Regions from separate parts of the Trichococcus sp. TS_SC_9 genome, predicted to be linked through region 1. Evidence: riboswitches for the same ligand, from Rfam matches in the RefSeq annotation. Region 1 holds a riboswitch; the other holds the start of a gene.
What was found. A riboswitch is a leader RNA that binds a small molecule or an ion and turns the genes downstream of it on or off. The one in region 1 is predicted to bind lysine.
Positions count from the first base shown of each region.

Region 1 (7,360 bases):
GCTACAAAGGATACATAGCCATCGTGGTCCAGCACGAAATCGACCATCTCAACGGGGTCATGTTCTACGACCACATCAATGAACAAGCACCTTTTGCCGTTGAAGACGACGTCATCATAATTGAATAGGAAATGAAAAAGAAGAACGGACCTGCAGCTACTGCAGAACCGTTCTTCTTTGTTTTTATTTTGTAAGATATCTTTCCAGGAACTGCTTTGTGCGCGCTTCGTTTGGATGATTGAAGATAAGGTCAGGGGCTCCCTGCTCCAGGATGACGCCTTGATCCATGAAGATGACGCGATCGGAAACTTCCTTCGCGAACTCCATTTCATGCGTCACAACAATCATCGTCAAACCGCTGTTGGCAAGATCCTTCATGACCTTCAATACTTCTCCCACCATTTCGGGGTCCAAAGCCGATGTCGGCTCATCGAACAATAGCGCATCCGGTTCCATCGTCAACGCGCGGGCGATAGCGACGCGTTGTTTTTGGCCGCCTGACAATTGATCCGGTTTGGCGTTGATGAAGTTCCCCATGCCGACCTGTTCCAGATAACCCATGGCGATCTTTTCGGCTTCCTGCTGGGATTTTTTAAGGATTTTCACAGGCCCTACCGTGCAATTATGCAACACGTCCAAGTTGTTGAACAGATTGAACTGCTGGAATACCATCCCCAATTTGCTGCGGTACTTGAAGATGTCATGCTTCGAATCCAAAACGTTTTCGCCGTTGTAGATGATTTCTCCCGCTGTAGGTTTTTCAAGCAGATTGATGCAGCGCAACAGAGTCGATTTACCGGATCCCGATGAACCGATGATGCACACAACTTCTCCTTTATTCACGCTGAAATCGATGTCCTTCAGCACTTCATGTTGACCGAAGTTTTTCTTCAGATGCTGTACGTCAATTACTTTTTCCATCAAATGATTCCTCCTGTGGCAATTAATTTGCTCTGTCTCTTCCTGCTTGTTTTTTGCGAGCCATTAATTCTGGTGTAGTCAATTGGTCTTGCCCTGCACCCATCATCTGGTAATTATCAGGACCTTGCATTTTTCTTTCAATGGCACGCAGGACGCGCGTCACCGTGAAGGTCATGACGAAGTAAATGATTGAAGCCACGAAGAATGATTCGAAATAACGGAAGTTATTCCCGGAAATCGATTTGGTCGTAAAGAACAATTCCGAAACGGATATGACGTTCAATACGGATGTATCTTTGATGTTGATGACGAATTCGTTCCCTGTAGCCGGCAGAATATTCCGGATTACTTGCGGCATGACGACATTCCGCATCGTTTGCAGATGATTCATCCCGATCGCTTGAGCAGCTTCGAATTGCCCTTTGTCGATGGATATGATCCCACCGCGGACAATTTCCGACATATAAGCACCCGTATTGACCGATACAATCAGCAACGCTGCAAAAATGCGGTTCATGTCGATATCAAATGCCAAAGCCGCCCCATAATAGATGACCATCGCTTGCACGATCATCGGCGTTCCTCGGAAAATTTCGATGTAGCATGACAGCAAAAAATTCACCACATTGTACGCGTGTTTTTTCCAGCCCGATTCCGCAACCGGGATCGTACGGATGACGCCGATCATAAGACCGATACCCAGTCCGATTACAGTTCCGATTAAAGCGATATATAATGTTGTCCATGCACCGGATAAAAACTGTCTCCAGTTTTCTTCGATGATTCGGATAACCCAACTAAACTCCATTTAATGTATGCCCCTTTTTGATATTCCGTCCGCCTTGATTATTCAGCTGACGGCTGGTTTTGGATTGCTTCATCCATCATTTGGATGCGTTCTTCTTCGGTGATGCCACTCAAAATCTCATTGATCTGATCTTTCAATTCACTTTCTTTAATCAAACCGATTGCGATTTCTGAATCAGCTGCGGACAATTCAAACGTATCCGCTTCATCCAATTCGATCATTTTGAATGCAGAATTGGCTGCTGAAGCGCTGATGGCTTCTGGACGTTCCGATACGTAAGCATCAATTGTACCTGACTCCAAAGCTACGCGCATGGAAGTGAAACTGTCCATTGCCGGTTGCTTTTGCACGCCTTCGATCTGATCGATGACGCCATAGTGCAATGTATTCAACTGTGCTGTGACTTTCGCATCCGCGAAGTCAGCTAAAGCTGTCGCATCTGCATAAGCGCCATCCGCTTTTACGACAATCACAAGTTCAGTCGTGTAGTAGGAATCCGAGAAATCAATCGCTTCTTTACGTTCCTCCGTTGGCGACATACCTGCAACGATAGCATCGATTTTGGATGAAACCAATGCCGGCACCAAGCCATCCCATTCCGTCTTGACGATGACCAGTTCTTTGCCTAATCCATCTGCCACTTTTTGTGCCATCTGAACATCATAGCCATTTGCATAACCATCAGCGCCGTCGATTTTCACAGCACCGTTGCTGTCGTCATTTTGTGTCCAGTTGAAAGGAGGATAGCCCGCTTCCATTCCAACCGTGAATGTTTCAGAATCCGCTGTACCATTAGCCGCGGATGAATCATCAGTGGCTCCGTTACCGCAACCCGCCAAAATAAACAAGCCTGTCAATGCCGCCATTGTTTTTTTCCATGTTTTTACTGTCATCTCTATTTCCTCCTAATGTATATAGTCCTTTTTAACTGCTCAAAAATAATAACAAATAACCCTTCTTATACGGCCGCTTTTTATCCACCTTTCTACCCATAGAGCGTCATAACAACGATAATTCAGTCCGTTTTTGTGCAAAAAAATAGACTATAAAGCAAAAGGCCCTATAATCCAGCTTCCTTCTGCCCGCAATACCGAAAGTACTCCACAAACGATTTTGGGCAAATCGTTCTGACAGTGTCAGGATTCTTAACCCTGACCCCAACACAGCAAACGCTGCATTTCGGCGAACACCCCTTTCAAACGGGCATTTTACTCTTGATGTTCGCAGCCTCTTCCATTATTGTATGATCGTATGACATTATTGTATGTTATTATACTGTACTGATTTTTAATTTGCAACAAAAAGCGCTTTGCCCCGCCATTTGAGCAGCCAATTCCATTGCCGTGCATCTTGGCGCGCCTTCCCTATTTTTCCCATTTCAAAAAACCGGTTTCGGATGCTATACTGACTGCAACAACCAAAGGGAGGAACTACTTCAATAATGCTTACTATTCTATTCGATTTGGACGATACTTTATACGACACAGCAAGTCCGTTTTTCCGAGCGTTGGAAAATTACCGCTTGGAGACCAGCTACAACGACGAAGCCACATTTGCTCTTTTCCGCGAGCATTGCGATACCGCCTTCGACCTGTTCTCCAACGGGAATCTGACGCTGGCCGAGTCCCACATTATGCGCACACAGCATACGTTTGCCGACTTGGGTCTTACGCTCACTACCGCAGAGGCCATGCACTTCCAGGAAACCTACCAAAAAAGGCAAGCAGAAATCACGTTAAGCCCAGGGATCGGGCAGCTGTTGAATGAGCTGAAAAGTCAGAACATTCCGATTGCGGTCTTCACAAACGGCCCTGAAAAGCACCAGATGAAAAAGTTTAACGCGTTGGGACTGGAGAGATGGGTGCCGCCAGTGCGCATCTTCATTTCCGAAAAAATCGGTTATCCAAAACCCCACGCAGCGGCTTTCGCGCATGTGCAGGAGGCTTTGGGAGCGAACCCTGATGAGCTGCTCTTCATCGGGGATACCTTCGAAACGGACATCATCGGCGGACAGACTGCTGGGTGGACATCGTTGTGGTACAACCATCGCCGGAAACCGGAAGATGAAAAAGTGGTGCTGGAGCCAACCTTCTATTCTGTAGCAGACATGCACCAAGCCATTCATGACAATATCTCAAAACGAAAGGAAATGTGACTTATGATCCAAACAAAATTAGCCATCATAGGTATCGGCCATGTCGGTTCGCAAGTATTGACCGACTGCAGCCACCTCAACCTATTTTCCGACATCGTCCTGATCGACAGCAATGAAGCAACGGCAAGAGGAGAAGCATTGGACCACCGCCATGCGCTGGCCGCCAGCTACCGGACAAACAGCAAAATCTATGCCGGCGACTATGCAGACTGCGCCGATGCGGACGTCATCATCATTTCCGCGGGCGTCAGCGAGAAGCCTCGCCCGGGCGAGGCGATGCCCCCAAGAGCATTGATGGGCAAAGAGAATGCCGTTGAAATTCGCAAGATCATGGCCAGCATCACCGAACATACAAAAGACGCCATCATCATCCTGATAACGAATCCGGTCGATACGATTACCTATATCGCCGAAAATGAGTTCGACTATCCGAAAGGCAAGATTTTCGGCACCGGAACGACTTTGGATACTTTCCGCTATCGTCAGATTGTTGCTGCCCACTATCAGGTCGATCCCAAGAACGTCAACGGCTATATCATGGGAGAACACGGCAGCACCGCCTTCCCGGCTTTCAGCAGCACGACTGTGGGTGCGCTCACCCTTCCCCAATGTGATGCCTTATTGGACCCTGCGGAACCATTGGACCGAAAATTCGTCAGCCAAGAAGTGGTGCACACAGCTTCCGATGTCTTCAACTGGAAAGGTTGGACTAATTCAGGCATCGGGGAAGTCGCAGCAGCCTTGGCCCGCGCGGTCATGCTGGACGAGAAAAGCATCTTCCCTGTGACCGCAACCGTCGACGGCTTTTACAACTGCCATGGCGAAGCGGCCTTCAGTATGCCTTGCATCATCGGAAGGAACGGCTTGGAGAAACAGATTCCCTTGCCGCTGGATGATGAAGAATACGAAAAAATTCAACTCTCCATCAAAGATATTCAATTTACGCTGCAATCCGTGAGATAGGAAAAGCGCAACCGCATCGATCCAATAGGACCCAATGCGGTTGCGCTTCTTTTTGTTGCTATCTGGACAGCCTACATGCTGAGTCTGCCGTGTTCTTCATATCTAGTTACTGTTGTGATGGCGTTCTGCTCATCCACAAACACCACCAGCGGTTTGTGTTCCTTCGCTTCCTGTTCATCCATCATGCAGTAAGCCATGATGATGATTTTGTCGGACACCTGAACGCAACGGGCAGCGGCACCGTTCAAACAGATCATGCCCGAGCCGCGTTCGCCTGCGATGACGTAAGTTTCGAACCGGGCCCCGTTGTCGATGTCGACGATCTGGACCTTCTCATATTCGATCAGTCCTGCGGCGTCCAGCAAGTCCTTGTCGACAGTGATGCTGCCCACATAGGAGAGCTCCGCCTGGACAACGACGGCGCGGTGTATTTTACTTTTTAGCATATTTAGTTGCATTGTTTTTCCCCCCACTTATTCCGTGATAAAATTATCGATCAGACGCGTTTTTCCGATATAGACTGCCAAAGCCACCAATACAGGTTGCTCGACGCTATCCACTTGCTGCAGCGTACGCGCATCCACCAACTCCACATAATCGATCTTTGCCATCGGTTCCGCTTGGATGGTTTCCGAAATGGCCTTGAGGATTTTGGCAACATCCTGCTCGCCATCCGCAAGCATTTGCTTCGCGACTTCGAGCGCCCGGCTCAGCACCAACGCTGCCTTTCGCTCATCCGCTGACAGATAACTGTTGCGCGAGCTTTTCGCCAATCCGTCCGCTTCCCGGATGATCGGGCAACCGATGACTGTGACGTCCATATTGAGGTCGCGGACCATCTGCTGGATGACCGCCAATTGTTGGGCATCCTTCTGTCCGAAATAGGCGCGGTCCGGCTGCACGATGTTGAACAGCTTTGTCACGACTGTGCAGACGCCCCGGAAATGAGCCGGCCTGCTCTTTCCGCACAAGCTCTCCGTCAGACCATGCATGTCAACAAAGCTGCTGAAATCGGGATGGTACATCTCTTTCGGCTCGGGATGGAAAATCAGGTCCACTCCGCTGGCTTCGCACAAGGAGGCATCCTTTTCCAGATCCCTTGGATAGCTTTCCAAATCTTCGGATGGGCCGAACTGCATCGGATTCACAAAAATGCTGACGACCACCCGATCGTTTTCGCTGACGGCTTTCTGCATCAAGCTTTGATGGCCTTCATGGAGATAGCCCATCGTCGGTACGAAGCCGACCGACAAACCTTCCTTTTTCCAGGCCTTCACGGTACTGCGGATTTCTTCAACCGTTGCTGCAATCTTCATTCGTGGTTACTCCTCTAATATAATTTTTCGATGACCGCATCGGACAGCGCAAAGGTGTGCTCCGCTGCCGGAAACGCGCCGCTTTTCACTTCGGTTATGTAGCCCTCGATGGCTGTCTGCATCTGCGGTCCGATCTCCGCGTAGCGCTTGACGAATTTCGGTGTGAAATCGGAATATAGCCCCAGCATGTCCTGATAGACCAACACTTGGCCGTTGCAGCCGTTTCCTGCGCCGATGCCGATTGTCGGAATCGAGATGCTCTTTGTGATCAGATCGGCCAGCTTGGCCGGGATGCATTCCAGCACCACCGCAAAAGCTCCTGCTGCTTCCACCGCTTTCGCCTGCTCAATCAAGCTGCGCGCAGCCTCTTCATCTTTACCTTGTACTTTGAATCCTCCGAAAGCATGGACGGATTGTGGCGTCAGTCCGATATGCGCCATGACCGGTATGGAAGCTTCCACGATCGCCTTGATCTGCGGGCAGACTTCAAGGCCGCCTTCCAGTTTGACTGCCTGCGCCCGGCCTTCTTTGATCAGCCTGCCTGCATTGGAGACCGCGTCATAGACGGAGGTCTGATAGGACATGAACGGCAGATCGCTTACGACCAACGCATCCTTTACCCCTCTGGCGACAGCTTTCGTGTGGTGGATCATATCCTCCATCGTTACCGATAGGGTGTCTTCATACCCCAGCATCACCATCCCCAGCGAGTCGCCAACCAATACTGAGTCGATCCCTGCAGCATCAATCAGTTTGGCAGTGGAATAGTCGTAAGCAGTCAGCATCGTGAGACGCTCATTTTTCTGCTTGGCATTGTGGAAAGTCAAAACCGATTTCTTCACCCGAATTCTCATCCTCTCTTCATCCAACATAATATATTATTCACACATTACGTTCTGCGGGGAATAATGTCAACAACTTTTTGAATCTGGAAGCCCTGCCAAAAGCATTCGTTGTCATGACACATGGATATTCCAAACGAAATGTAGCGGAAATAGGCGTGAACATAAAAAAATAACCTTCAGAGCGTCGCAGGAAAACTGTCCTATCAACGCTTCTGAAGGTTAAATTTGTAATGTGATGGAGAAGATTATTTAGTGTGAATTAAAATCCTAAAGCCAACTTATTAAACTAAACTCATCAACGGAACATTTTATTACTTAATAACATTTCGAGCACGGTTCTAATCCCAATGAT
Region 1 covers NZ_CM149591.1:2,877,572-2,884,931, forward strand. Annotated here, with positions in the region: gene def (peptide deformylase) at 1-128, shown strand, start outside; gene AC0J5I_RS13920 (amino acid ABC transporter ATP-binding protein) at 184-921, opposite strand; partial or broken gene AC0J5I_RS13925 (ABC transporter substrate-binding protein/permease) at 944-2,622, opposite strand; lysine riboswitch at 2,816-2,970, opposite strand; gene AC0J5I_RS13930 (HAD family hydrolase) at 3,171-3,884, shown strand; gene AC0J5I_RS13935 (lactate/malate family dehydrogenase) at 3,888-4,847, shown strand; gene panD (aspartate 1-decarboxylase) at 4,919-5,305, opposite strand; gene panC (pantoate--beta-alanine ligase) at 5,321-6,163, opposite strand; gene panB (3-methyl-2-oxobutanoate hydroxymethyltransferase) at 6,178-6,948, opposite strand; gene AC0J5I_RS13955 (hypothetical protein) at 7,324-7,360, opposite strand, start outside.

Region 2 (7,360 bases), 820 kb from region 1:
AACGTCGATTTCACAAACGACATTTTCCACGTGGCTAATCTCGGATTCGACAAACTGTCGATGGAACCGGTTATCTGCGACCCAACCGAACCTTACGCATTGACGGAGGAACATCTTCCGGCATTGTACAGACAGTATGAAATCTTGGCTGAGGAAATGCTGAAGCGCGGCGAAGAGGGCAACGACTTCACTTTCTACCACTACATGCTGGATCTTTCCGAAGGCCCTTGCATCCAGAAACGCATCTCCGGCTGCGGATCAGGAACGGAATACATGGCTGTCACTCCTTGGGGCGAAATATTCCCTTGCCACCAATTCGTTGGTGATGAAGAATTCAGCCTGGGTAATATCTGGGATGGCGTGACCAAACCGGAACTGCAAGGCCAATTCAAGGAAGTCAACTGCTATTCCAAACCGGAATGCCAGGATTGCTGGGCTAAATTGTACTGCAGCGGCGGCTGCCCTGCAAACTCCCTGCATGCGACAGGTTCGTTGAAAGGCAATTATGAATTCAGTTGCGACCTGTTCCGCAAACGCGTGGAATGCTCGATGATGGTGAAAGTCGCGGAATCGATCCGCGAGATGGAAGCCGAAGCGATGGCTGCTGAGTAAGAATTTAACGACATAAAATGAAAGAAGTGCGCGCCGGATTGTTGTCGGCGGGCGCTTCTTTTTGTTGTGGGGATGGGCGGAGCGGCTGCTCCTCCGGAGAAGGAGGCGTTGGCCGGAGGACGATCCAAAATTTTGACGCCACCTCCGACGAGCCCACCCTCCCCGGAGGAGAAATCCGAATGTCAGCCGGACCTCCGGCGAAGCCGGCTCTCGCCGGAGCAAACCCAAAAAATGTGGGCCATTCCTCCGGCCAACAATCAACAACCAAAACCCAACAGAAAAAACCGCACAATCGCCCGATTGTGCGGTTAAACATTCATTCACTTATTTTGCATTCAAATCTTCCAGAAATGCAACGATCCGTCGGCAGCCTTCGATGACGTTCTCGTCGCTGGCGGCATAGCTCATGCGGAAATAGCCGACTCCGGATTCGCCGAAAGCCGATCCAGGGATGACGCCGACGCCGGCTTTGCGCGCGAGGTCGATGCAGAAGTTCCAGTCATCGTCGCCGTACTGCTCCGGAATACGCGGGAACAGGTAGAAAGCGCCGTCCGGATTGTTCATCTTCAGCCCGGCAGCCGTCAAGCCTTCCAACAGGATGTCCCTGCGTTTGAGGTAGGCAGCTTTCATCGTGGCAGTCGCTTCATCACCGTCGCGGAAAGCAACACCGGCTGCCGTTTGTGCAGGGGTAGAGCCGCAAGTGACCAAGCTTTGGTGATATTTCAGAATTTCGCGGATCAGGTCCGCTTGGGCAGCGACAAAGCCGACGCGCCAGCCTGTCATTGCGTAGCTTTTCGAAGTGCCATTGATGACGATCGATTGCTCAGGGATATACTTGGCGATGGATGTGTGACTGCCGTCGTAGGTCAGTTCGCTGTAGATCTCATCGCTGAGGACAAACACATCATATTTCCTGACGACATCGGCCAAGGCTTCGACTTCCGCCTGCGTGTAAGTGGCTCCGGTCGGGTTGTTCGGATAGGTAAGCACGACCATCTTCGTTTCCGGATTCTCATCCAACGCCGCCGTCAGGTCCTCTGGTGTGATCAGAAAACCCGTCTCGGATGTGTCGATTTTGACGCTCTGGCCGCCAGCCAAATGCGTAACGTATTCATACTGCGGGAAGGCTGGCGATTGAATGATCACTTTGTCGCCCGGATTCATCAGCGCGAACATCGACGCAGTGATCGCTTCCGTTGCGCCGACAGTCAGGATGATGTCGGTCTCGGCGTTGTAATGCAGGCCGTATTTCCGCTCCATGAACTTCGCGACTTCCTTGCGGGTCTCAAGGACACCGGCGGAAGGGGCGTAATGCGTCTGATTCTGGTTCAAAGCCTCTGCGGCCGCCGCCTTGATGAAATCCGGCGTATCGAAATCTGGCTCCCCCATTGTGAAACGGATCAGATCCTTCACGTCGCTGATGGCCGCGTCAAAGTTGCGGATGGGCGACCCCTTCAGTTGCTTCACAAAACGGTTCGTTTCTCTGCTCATAATTTATCTCCTCCGGATGAAATATCCTTTATCAATGTATAGTCGAACATGCGCCAGCCGATTGCTGACGCCCAATATCATGAAAATAACATAACACGATTGCAGACGTATTTCTATGCAAAGTTGCGTACTCTTGGGTGAAAATTAGAAATCCGCGAGTTTGATGAGCGTTTTCACATAGGAGTGGCCGATCCTGCCCAGCACTTTCCGATCCGGAGTCCAGCCCGCGCCTTGCCATGCAACTCCAAAACACTTAGAGACCAAGTTGAATCCAGCTTCTGCCCCGGAGCGGTTGACAGTTCTGGCGGATAAGTGTACGATTAGAAAAATAAAATGAATCTCCAAGCAAAAAGAGGTCGCGGCTGGTCAAGATTACCGCAAGGGAAAGGGACGGTCGCCGAAGCATGCAGATGCTGGACCCAGGTTGAACAAATGTGGGGCTGTTCCATTGTTGTTGCCCGATGACAATGGATTGCGCTTTAGCTTGGTTGGGCGAATGCAGGTCTCCGTAGCCGTAAGCACTCGCTTACCGCTATTTTTTTTGCATTTCAGCAACAAACGGCTGCCTGCCGCATAAGGCAAACACAGGCTAGCATGCTATAATGGGCATGTTGGAACAGAAAAAATGATCGGGAGGAAACATCAAAATGAGCGAACTATTATTGACAGATGCTTACGAAATCGCAGCATATATCAAAGCTGCCGAAAAGCAAACACCTATAAAACTATACATCAAAGGGGATTTCGAGAATCCTGCCTACGAAGGCTTGAAATTCTTCGGAAACGGAGACAGCTACACAGTCTTCGGCGACGCTGCAGCGATCTATCCTTTCTTGGAAGAAAACAAAGATAAGATCAAAGATCATGTGATGGAATACGACAGACGCAATTCTGCGATTCCGTTGTTGGACACTACCAAAATTGAAGCGCGCATCGAGCCAGGTTCATTCATCCGTGATCACGTGACAATCGGCAAGAGTGCCGTCATCATGATGGGTGCGGTCATCAACATCGGCGCAATCATCGGCGAAGGCACAATGATCGATATGGGCGCGGTGGTCGGCGCACGCGGCACAATCGGCAAAAATTGCCACATCGGAGCAGGCGCAGTGGTTGCAGGCGTCCTTGAGCCACCATCGAAATCACCAGTCATCATCGAAGACGGTGTTCTGGTCGGCGCGAACGCTGTCATCATCGAAGGCGTGCACATCGGCGAAGGCGCTGTTGTCGCAGCAGGCGCAATCGTATTGGAAGACGTACCGGCTAACGCGGTTGTTGCGGGATCCCCTGCTAAAATCGTGAAGATGAAGGACGCTCAGACAAGCGAAAAAACCAAATTGTTGGCGGACTTAAGAGACTAATAACTAAACGCGGAGGGACCAGGTGAACAGCATGCAAATTGCAGAATTATATGATACGGTGAAGACGATCCGAAGGGAGCTCCACCAGATTCCGGAGATTGGCTTCGATCTGCCGTTGACTTCGGAATACGTCCGCCAAAAGCTGGTGTCGTTCGGTTATGAACCGATCAGCACCGCCGAAACGGGCTGGGTAGCCGTCCTGAAGGGCAAGTTCCCAGAGGCTGTCGCTTTCCGTGCGGACATGGACGCCCTGGAAGTAACCGAGGAAACAGGAGCGGATTTCGCTTCCCTTCATTCGGGCAAAATGCATGCGTGCGGACACGATGGGCACATGGCCTTATTGTTGGGTTTCGCAAAATACCTGAAGTCCCTGCCGATTTTGGAAAAGTCCGTCGTTTTGGTCTTCCAGCCGGCTGAAGAAGGCCCGGGTGGCGCGAAATGGATCATGGACTCCGGCATTCTTCAGGAGCTGCAGGTCAAAAAAATCTACGGTTACCACCTGTATCCGAGTCTCCCTGAAGGCATTCTCGGCTTGGCAAAGGGACCATTGATGGCGCGCAACGGCGAATTCGACATCACGCTTGAGGGCGTCAGCTCGCATGCCGGGCAGCCGCACTTCGGCAAGGATGCCTTGATTGCCGCCGCACAGATCCTGCTCTCGGTCCAGAACATTCTGGCCCGCGATCTTGATCCCTTGCAACCAGCTGTCGTGAACATCGGCACGCTCCATGCCGGGGAAGCCCGCAATATCGTGGCCGGAAAAGCCGAGATGACCGGGACGATCCGGAGCTACGATAAGGCGGTCTATGCATCCATCAAGGAGCGCCTTGCCGATATCTGTGCAGGCATCGAGCGCATGAGCGGCGTCATCTGCACGTTGGATATCCGCGATTTCTATCCAGAAGTCACGAACGATGCGGAAATGATCGGCACGTTGATGGACGCGTTGCCGGCAGATGCCTACGAAGTCGTCAAACCATTGATGTTGGCCGAGGACTTCGCTTTCTACCAAGAGAGCATCCGCGGTGCCTTCATCCTGCTCGGGACCGGCCGTCCCGACATGGGTTGGACGCACCCGCTCCACAGCAGCCGCTTCAACTTCGACGAGAAGGTGCTGCTGCAGGGAATCGCTTGCTATGACCTGATCCTGGAAAAGGAAGGGCTGAAGGGCTAAAAGCCAACAGTCAAGTTACCGAACACAAAATATACAACCAAAAAGCACCCTCACCAGGGTGCTTTTTTCTTTCGAGGCACATAACGATTGCCGTCCTCCGGTGAGGGGTGTTTCGCCGGAGGACAGGACCGCATACAGATGCTCACCTCCGACAAGCAGAAGACTCCTCGGAGGAGCGCCCTTTTATTTCCGGTCTCTTCCGGCAAAAGAACCCTCGCCGGAGCTGGGGGCCAGTTTGTATTGCACATCTCCCGCAGCCGCTTTTTGCCAAATTTGATCGAAGCGGGCAAACTGGATCAGCTGCCGCAATATTGCGCCACATCCAATAAAATTGTAAAGGTTCGATTAAGTTGATGGATGGGAAAAGCATTTTCTCCTCAAAAAAGGTACAATGGAATCATATATTGTATGAAAGAGGGGAAATTATGCATAAGAAAAGATTATCCGCATTGCTTTTAGGGTCAACAGCATGGCTTCTTGTCGCGTGCCAGAGTCCGGCAACAGACACAGCAGCCACCGAGGCGGCGACAAGCACGTCACAAGTACAATCAGATACAGAAACGACCAACGAAGCAAGCGATCAAGCTGCTTCAAGAGCGAGCAGTTTGGAAGCAGATGAGAGCGTGCAAGCACAATCCGCAGCAAACAGTACCACGGCGGATCCCGCAACGACCGCCGATACTGCTCAGACCACCGATGAGGCAACACTGATCACCGAGGCGAAACAAACAATCACGCAATTGACAGGCTATGTCGAAAGCGATGTGTACCTGTTTATCGTGGAATCGGTCGAGGGCAATGAAGTCACAATCAACGTCCGCGAAAACGGCACTGATGTAGCAAGCTCCGTCGGTTTTTACCGTTACAACGGAACGACCGGGGAATTGCTGGAAATGGATATCGTAACAGGGGAATACACCCGCCATCCTGCACAATACTAAGAGGATAGGTTTGAATCAAAAAAGGAGAGGGTGATGACGATGTTCGATTGGGGATTATTGGCGAAAATATTCGCGATCAGTCTGAGCTATGTGACGATGAACACGATCCGGTTCATGTTGACGATAAAAGGCTACCGCATTTTGGCGCCACTGTTGAGCATGGTGGAAATCGTCATCTATGTTTTGGGACTGTCGATGGTCATGAACAGTCTGGACAATCCACTCAATCTGGCGGCCTATGCGCTCGGTTACGGGGCCGGCATCGCTATCGGCATCAAAATCGAGGATTTGCTCGCGCTTGGGTACACAATGATCACCGTCATGACGCAGGATGTGAACAGCCCAATGCCGAACTTACTGCGCGATTTTGGCTATGGAGTCTCATGCTACCGAGCCCACGGGAGGGACGGCGAGCGGCTTGTACTTGAAATCCTGCTCACACGCAAAGCCGAACGCCATCTTCAGAACAAAGTATTGGAAATCGATCCGAAAGCTTTCATGGTTTCATACGATCCGAAATACATCCACGGCGGCTTCTGGTCCAAACGGGTCCATCTTGGCAAAAAATAAACAAATGAATAAATGAACGGGCAAGGAAAGGGGAAACGAGATGACAGAACTTGTGAAATTGGGAAGAACCGACCTACTGATCCATCCGATCGGGCTGGGGGCGAACAAGATTGCCGCAGCCAATCCGGAAACGAACACCGAATACGGCGGTGATGTGCTTTTGAGCGCGATCAACAAAGGACTTAACTTCATCGACACGGCGTTCCTTTATGGGCAGGGCACTTCCGAAACCATCATCGGCAAAACGCTGAAGGAACACAACCTGCGCAATAACGTGGTCATCGCCACAAAAGGCGCGCACGAGGTGACCGAAGCCGGCATCGTCTTGAACAACAATCCAACTTTCCTGACGGAGCAGGTCGAAAACAGCCTGAGACGTCTGCAGACTGATCATATCGACCTTTACTACATCCATTTTCCGGATGAAAAGACACCCAAAGCCGAAGCTGTCGGCGCGCTGCATCGACTGAAGGAACAAGGAAAGATCCGTGCCATCGGCGTTTCCAATTTCAACCTGGAGCAGCTGAAGGAAGGCAACGCCAACGGCTACATCGATGTTGTCCAGGATGAATACAACCTCCTGAACCAGTCGGCCGAAGAGAAGCTGTTCCCTTATTTCCGTGAGCGGGGCATTTCCTTCATCCCGTACTTCCCGTTCGCGTCAGGGTTGTTGGCCGGCAAGTACACGGAAGATTCGATCCTTTCGGAGAAACAACAGCAGCGTCCGCAGTTCCGGGGCGACACCTACAAAGACATCCTGAAACGCGTGGACCAGATTCGGCCACTCGCCGTGAAGCACCAGACCGGGCTGCAGAATATCGTCCTGGCCTATTATCTGTCCAAGGACATCATCGATGCCGTTATTCCCGGCGCACGCAACCGGAAGCAGGTGCTTGAAAACCTCGAGGCTGCAGAAGTGCGTTTGGATGTAGAGGATATCGCTTTGATTCAGCAAGCTTTCCCGGCGTCGTACCGCTTGCCGAAATGATTTTCCGTTTGTCCTAAAGTTATTTATTACAAAACGATGAAAAAAGCATTTGACATTCATTAGATACAGGCATAGAATTACATCATAATCTAACAAACAGAAGGGGGAGAATGAGGATGGATGCGACTTGCGGAATGTGTACGTTACTGAACAAAAAGAAAGCGTCGTTCTCATTCGATGCCCTAGTCATTCTAAAAGTGATTTAGCCCGGATTCTTACTTAC
Region 2 covers NZ_CM149591.1:2,061,396-2,068,755, forward strand. Annotated here, with positions in the region: gene scfB (thioether cross-link-forming SCIFF peptide maturase) at 1-612, shown strand, start outside; gene AC0J5I_RS09940 (aminotransferase class I/II-fold pyridoxal phosphate-dependent enzyme) at 937-2,103, opposite strand; lysine riboswitch at 2,446-2,591, shown strand; gene dapD (2,3,4,5-tetrahydropyridine-2,6-dicarboxylate N-acetyltransferase) at 2,751-3,464, shown strand; gene AC0J5I_RS09950 (M20 metallopeptidase family protein) at 3,496-4,638, shown strand; gene AC0J5I_RS09955 (hypothetical protein) at 5,064-5,579, shown strand; gene AC0J5I_RS09960 (DUF2179 domain-containing protein) at 5,619-6,149, shown strand; gene AC0J5I_RS09965 (aldo/keto reductase) at 6,190-7,137, shown strand.
Region 2: linked by a shared signal. The riboswitch ahead of dapD (2,3,4,5-tetrahydropyridine-2,6-dicarboxylate N-acetyltransferase) and the one ahead of AC0J5I_RS13925 (ABC transporter substrate-binding protein/permease) in region 1 are both predicted to bind lysine.